2 linked regions of the Pigmentibacter sp. JX0631 genome follow. The protein of the gene in region 2 interacts with the protein of the main gene of each other region in a pairwise test. Links are inferred from orthologs where the notes say so. Each region holds a gene or a part of one and is shown on either strand. Other genes may lie near its edges. The genes, in order: grxD and QEJ31_RS07340.

Region 1 (3,305 bases), 1.4 Mb from region 2 along the record:
GGAATTTTTGGAGACAAGTCTACAAAAAAAGACGCATTTTTTTTTCCTGTATTAGATTTAATTCCACTAGAATTTAATTTTGGTTTTAAGTGTTTGGAATCTTTTGGTATTTGTTTTACAAGTAAACATGCGGTGGATTTTTTTCTTCTTAAATTTAAAAGTAACATTGAGATAACTAATTTCTTTTCGAAGTGTTTTTGTATAGGAACAGTTGGAGAACAAACTGCAAATTATGTGAAAGAAGTATTTCCTTCAACGCTTTGTAAGCTAACAGATAATATCATCTATCCCAAAAATGAATTAGGTTTAAAGTCTTTAATTCAAGATTTAAATAAAATTATTATTGAAAATAGAAACATTTATATCTTTACTGGATTATCAGGAAAAACAACACAAATTATATTTGAGAATGAAAAATATGTAAATTTAAAGCTGTATAGTGTACCTGTTTATGATACAAAAGAAATTGACTATAATTTATGTGTAAAATTTTTAAATGATATAATCGGAGAAAAAAAAATATCTGAATGTGATCTTATTTTTTCAGCTAAGTCAGGTCAAGTGATTAATACTACTATAAAAATTTTAATGTCATACTTTGGAATTGCAATAGTTGATAACTTACCAGCATCTATTTTTTTTATCCCTTGGGAAAAATCAGCAAAAAAAGTTTTAAATGAGTTAAAATTAATTGACAGAGATATCTCTTAATGACAATTTTAGAAAGTGTTCCGCTATTATTAAGGAGAGTGGTAACTAAAAATGTGTAAGGTAATCTTAAATTATAAAAAAACTAGGATTACTTGAGGTAATGCAACATGAAGCAGTCCGAACAAATCTGGATAGAAAACCTTGCAAGGGTAAATCTAGGAAAAACATTAGCACCTTCTGTGAACCAACAGCTTGTTCGGTTTGCGGTAAATGTTTTTTTGGAAGAACTGTGTTCTAAAATGATTGATTATGCCTCACATTTAAATTCAATAATATCTGAAATAAAACCTAATGAAACAGTTCAAGTGCTTCCTTTATCAATGCCAAGAACAGGACTCATTATTTTAAAAGCTGGCGATAAAATGATTATTTCCCAAAATGGGAAGGTTATTCAAGTCCGTACAGTTCAAGTTCATGTAGATAGTCAAAGAAATTATTTGGCATACGATTTTGAATTGAAACAAAATGAGCAAAATGGCATATTTTGGCGTTGTGTAAATGATGGGCAACTTGTTAATCCCGAATTAGTTGCTCAAAACTACTTGAGTTCTTTTTTAGTATCTGGATGTCGAGCTTTGCCCCAAACTCTTCGATTGGTGGCTTCACATCCGTAGCAGTTATTAATCTGTTTAATTAGAGGTATAAGAGTGTTAAGTCATGAAGTTAAGCAAAGAATTGAAAATGGTATCCCAAATACCCTTTGCTCTGTAAATGAATTTTCAGGTGGAACAGATCACTACTCAGTGGTTGTTGTTTCTAATTCTTTTGAAGGTTTGTCATCGTTAAAGCGGCATCGCATGATAATGGATCTCTTCAAAGAGGAAATGGAAACAGGCGAAGTGCATGCTCTTACCATTAAAGCTTTTACCCAAACACAATGGGAAAATGAAAAAAATAAAAATATTTAGACATCTGAGTTAAGGAGTTTTTAGTATGGATTGGAAAGAAAAAATTGAAAAAGACATCAAAGAAAATGAAATTATGGTGTACATGCGTGGAACTCCCGATGCTCCGCGCTGTGGATTTTCAGCAAAAGTAATTAGGACATTAGCTCAATTAGGAAAACCGTATCATGCAAATGATATGGATAGTGATCCTGCTTTATGGCAAACCTTAAAAGAAATGAACAACTGGCCTACGTCTCCACAAATTTTTATCAAAGGTGAGTTCATTGGAGGTTGCGATATTTTTGTTGAAATGTATCAGTCTGGTGAATTGCATGAAAAACTTGGTATGCAAAAATAATTAAGAGTTAAAGTACTTTTCATTTGCAAGAAAGTTAAAGCTTATTTTTCTTTAACTTTTTTATTTTACTTTTTCCTGATAAGCTCAATTTACTGAGAATTTATCAGGAGTTTTTTATGCAACATCATTTTTTTTCTCGAAGTTCTACTATCCCAGTATCCTGTGAAGAAGCCTTTCAATGGCACGAAAGAGAAGGAGCCTTTTTTCGGCTGTTACCTCCATGGATGCCTACAGAATTGCTTGATAAGAAGGGAACAATAAAAAATGGTGATTCAATAACAGTAAAAACCAAAATTGGAATTTTACCCATCACATTTCAAGCATTGCATCAAAATTATTTACAAAATAAACAATTTGAAGATATCCAATTAAAAGGCCCTTTTGCGTTTTATAAACATCTGCATAAGTTTGATAAAATAGAAGATAAAAAATGTAAATTAACCGATCAAATTGAGTTTAGTTTACCGATTGGTATGATTTCTAATTTTCTTGGACATACATTTGTTGAAGATAGATTGAATAAGTTGTTTAGTTATCGACATAGAACGTTAAAATATGATTTGTATTTGCATGCTAAATATTCTCAAAAAAAACTTAAAATTTTAGTTACTGGATCTTCAGGATTAGTAGGAAGTAGTTTAATTCCATTCTTAACTTCCGGTGGACATCAGGTAATAAAACTAGTCCGAAGAAATATGGAAATTAATGAAGCTGAAAAGCATAATTTTGCCATTTGGAATAGTGAAAAAGGAGAATTTATAAATCCTGAAAATCTTGAAAACCTTGATGCAGTTGTGCATTTAGCGGGAGAAAATATTGCATCACAAAAATGGAGTGAGCAGCGCAAACAACAATTAATCAATAGTAGAATTCATTTTACAACAGCATTATGTCAAGCGTTAAGTAAACAATTAAAGAATAAACCCAAAACTTTTATTTCTGCTTCTGGTATAGGGATATTTGGAAGCCGAGATTATGATGATATTTTACATGAGGATTCAAAGCTTGGTGAAGGATTTTTAGCAAATTTAGCAAGAGATTGGGAACAGGCAGCTAAAACTGCAAACGAATCGGGAATAAGAGTCGTCCATTTACGTTTTGGAACTATTTTATCTTTATCAGGGGGTGTATTAAAGAAAATGTATACCCCGTATCGATTGTGTTTGGGAGGGCCTTTTGGATCGGGGCGGCAAATGGTGTCTTGGATTTCTATTATTGATGTGCTTGGACTTATCTTATTTTCAATAACAAATGATAAAGTAACAGGAGCGGTAAATTCTGTTTCTCCACATGCAGTTACAAATGCACAATTTTCTGAATTATTAGCTCAGTCGCTGGACAGACCTAGT
Region 2 (3,141 bases):
ATCAAACCAGTTGAACTCTTGAAAAAACTCAGCTAGAGAAGAGTTTCAAGCGGATGTGGTGAAATTGGTAGACACGCTGGTCTTAGAAGCCAGTGCCCTAGGCGTGAGAGTTCGAGTCTCTCCGTCCGCACCATTTTAAAGTACCATTAGGTATAATCTATATATGCCAGTTAAGAGTTGAGAATATGTATTTAGAAAAAGAACATGTACTTAAAAAGGCATGCAGAAAATCTTCCGAAAACATGTACAAGCAAGCCCTTTGTTGAACGGACTTTAGATGCCGTTTGAATACCACTAGATTCAATTAGCCAGTTGAATAGGATTTCAATTGATTGTCTAATTGAACTAACAGATTTTGAATATACTTTTTCATCGTATGAGAGAGTTTTTTTACTTCTTGAAAGTTTAATTGGAGTATGCAAGTTAGAATTTTTTTTAGCCAATTTTTGTTTAGTAAATTGATCGCAGTACGCTCGATCAGCAAATAGTTCTGAGTGATTTAAATTTAAAAGATCATTCTTAACCGCTGTTAAATCATGTGTTGCAGCACGTGTTATTTTCATTGATACCGGGGAAGCAAGGCGTTTATTTTTAAATAAAGCAGTAAGATGAAGTTTCAATCCATAAAAAAGATTTTTGGAAGAGCAGAAACCAATTGAAGAAATTTCTTTTGCTGTATTACATTTGTGAGCTCTAAAACCCTTTGCCAAGATAATTGGTAAAGAGTCAATTAGAACGAAAGGTTTAGTAGTATTTGAATTTAATTTGAACTTTTTATTCTGTAAAAGGAATTTAGAAAGTTCAGGAAAAAGATGATTCAGATTGTTAAGTCTAAATAAAAATCCTTCATAAGAAGGTAAATTTGGAAACCATTCACTAAGGAAATTTTTTGTAAATTTAAAAATTGATTTTATATTTTTAAGTTCATTCAAAATTCCAAAGATGTAAATTGTGATGGTTTCTTCATCAGTAAACGAAGGATTTGAATTAGGACTTATTTTTAAAAAAATGTAGGGAGAAAGTTGAGAAAAAAATTTGCAGGAAGTAAGGTAAACGGTAATGAGTTGGTTCTGCCAATCCATTGGTAGCTCCTTTGTTACTTTGTTTTAAGCAACAATTAACTAACAAATTGGAGCTATTTCTTCAATCTTCACAATATTTTTCTCAACTCTTAACTGGCATTATATGAATATTCAAGAAAAAATTGAAATAAAATTAAAGCAAAACCTCCCTAGTATATTAATAAAAGTTATAAATGAAAGCTACAAGCATAGTGTCCCAAAAGGATCAGAAACTCATTTTAAAATTGAAGTCGTATCTAACGAATTTGAAAATAAATCATTGTTAAATCGGCATAGATTAATTAATGATATATTAAAAGAAGAGTTTACCTTAATCAAAGCTTGTTCTTTACATACTTTTACAGAAGAAGAATGGAAAAAAAAGAATAACAGCACAATAAATTCCCCAAACTGTGTTGGGCATTAAACTTCTTTTTAAATTAAATTATGTAAGATTTTATTCAAAACGTATTGGGGCAATTTCAAAATGCTCTAAGTGATAATCTACGAAAGATTTCACTACTATTTTCTTACTATATTTTATTTTTAATTCATCCAGAAAAATTTTGTCTTCTTCTAATAATCTATCTGCTACTTGTGCGTGTGCTTTAACAACAAAACCTTCATTATTTGAACGTGAAAATTCTCTTAATAATTCTCTAATAACTTCACAAGAAATTGTTGCGGGACTTTTAACATGTCCATTTCCATCACAATATGGGCAATCAACAGTCATTTTTTGCAATAAGCTTTCCTCAGTGCGTTTTCTCGTCATTTGTACTAATCCCATTTCCGAGATTCTAAGTACAGTAGTTTTAGCTTTATCTTTTTTTAATTCTTCAATTAAAGCCAAAAAAACTTTATCTCTATCATCACTTCTGTCCATATCAATAAAATCAAGTATTATAATTCCACCAATATTTCTTAATCTCAATTGTTGAACAATTTCTTTTACTGCTTCAAGATTAGTTTTTACAATAGTATCACCAAGAGATTTATTCCCTACATATCTTCCTGTATTCACATCAATTGCAGTTAGAGCTTCAGTTTGTTCAATGATTAAATATCCACCAGATTTTAACCAAACTTTTGAACCTAATGCTCTTGAAACTTCTTGTTCTATACCGAAAGCATCAAATATTTGAGTATCACCTTGGTATAATTGAACTTGAGCGCCTAATTTCACACTAAATCTATTTAAAAATCTGACAAGATCCTCATATCTTTTTTTATCATCAATAACAATTCTATCTAAATCACGAGATATTAAATCTCTTGTTGCACGAAATACCAAATCAAGATCTTCATGAACTAAACAAGGGGATTTAGATTTTAAACTTTTAGTCTTTAAGGAATCCCAAAGTTTTACCAAAAAATCTATATCTGCAATAATTTTCTCATCAGGGACATTTTCACTCGCAGTTCGTACTATGATTCCAGCACCTTCAGGTTTTATTTTTTGTACAATAGCTCGTAATCTTGTTCGTTCGTCTTCACTTTGAATTCTTCTGCTTACACCAATATGATTAATACTAGGCATTAATACTACATATCTACCAGGTAAACTGAGGTAGGTAGTAACCCGTGCCCCTTTAGTACTAATGGCATCTTTAGCAACTTGTACAAGTATTTCTTGACCTTCTTTAACTAAATCAGAAATTTTATAATTTTTCACAATACTTTTTTGAATACTAGATTCAGAATTTTCTTCGTCTTCACTTTGTGAATGAAGACCTTTTCCTTCTTCATCAAAGCCCTCAGGAAGCTCATAAGAGCCTTCTGGTTTTATATCGCCACCATATAAAAAAGCAGCTCTTTCAAGGCCAATATCAACAAAACAACTTTGCATTCCAGGTAAAACTCTAATTATTTTGCCTTTATAAATTCCTCCTACGATACCTCTATCTCGACTTCTTTCTATGTAATATTCCGATACTTGACCTCCTTCTATCAGCGCAACGCGCGTTTCGTAGGAGGTGCTATTTATAACTAGTTGCTTAGCGACCATAACTCATATTCTTTTTTCAAAAAGGTTCAAAATCCAAACACAAGTGGAATTACCTAGAGATTTCTCTTTTTT

The links.
Region 1: the proteins of QEJ31_RS07340 (region 2) and grxD interact in binary tests that used the Escherichia coli proteins (3 or more experiments, as listed by UniProt). The link is inferred for Pigmentibacter sp. JX0631 from one-to-one orthologs.

Annotation. Positions count from the first base shown.
Region 1 is NZ_CP123622.1:232,961-236,265, reverse strand. What follows is about bases 332-3,300. They hold grxD (Grx4 family monothiol glutaredoxin), read left to right. Parts: upstream 332-1,644; coding sequence 1,645-1,956; downstream 1,957-3,300. Other genes in these bases: QEJ31_RS00950 (TIGR01777 family oxidoreductase), read left to right, coding at 2,073-3,300; QEJ31_RS00960 (BolA family protein), read left to right, coding at 1,359-1,619; QEJ31_RS00965 (hypothetical protein), read left to right, coding at 819-1,325; QEJ31_RS00970 (uroporphyrinogen-III synthase), read left to right, coding at 332-711. In the rest of the region: more of QEJ31_RS00970, read left to right, coding at 1-331; more of QEJ31_RS00950, read left to right, coding at 3,301-3,305. UniProt on the Escherichia coli protein: Monothiol glutaredoxin involved in the biogenesis of iron-sulfur clusters.
Region 2 is NZ_CP123622.1:1,680,910-1,684,050, reverse strand. Bases 32-2,836 are described here. They hold QEJ31_RS07340 (BolA/IbaG family iron-sulfur metabolism protein), read left to right. Parts: upstream 32-1,185; coding sequence 1,186-1,488; downstream 1,489-2,836. Other genes in these bases: QEJ31_RS07335 (Rne/Rng family ribonuclease), read right to left, coding at 1,519-2,836; QEJ31_RS07345 (IS982 family transposase), read right to left, coding at 192-1,082. In the rest of the region: more of QEJ31_RS07335, read right to left, coding at 2,837-3,069; QEJ31_RS07330 (glycosyltransferase N-terminal domain-containing protein), read right to left, coding at 3,123-3,141. UniProt on the Escherichia coli protein: Transcriptional regulator that plays an important role in general stress response. Has many effects on cell morphology, cell growth and cell division. Acts by regulating the transcription of many genes, including dacA (PBP-5), dacC (PBP-6), ampC and mreB.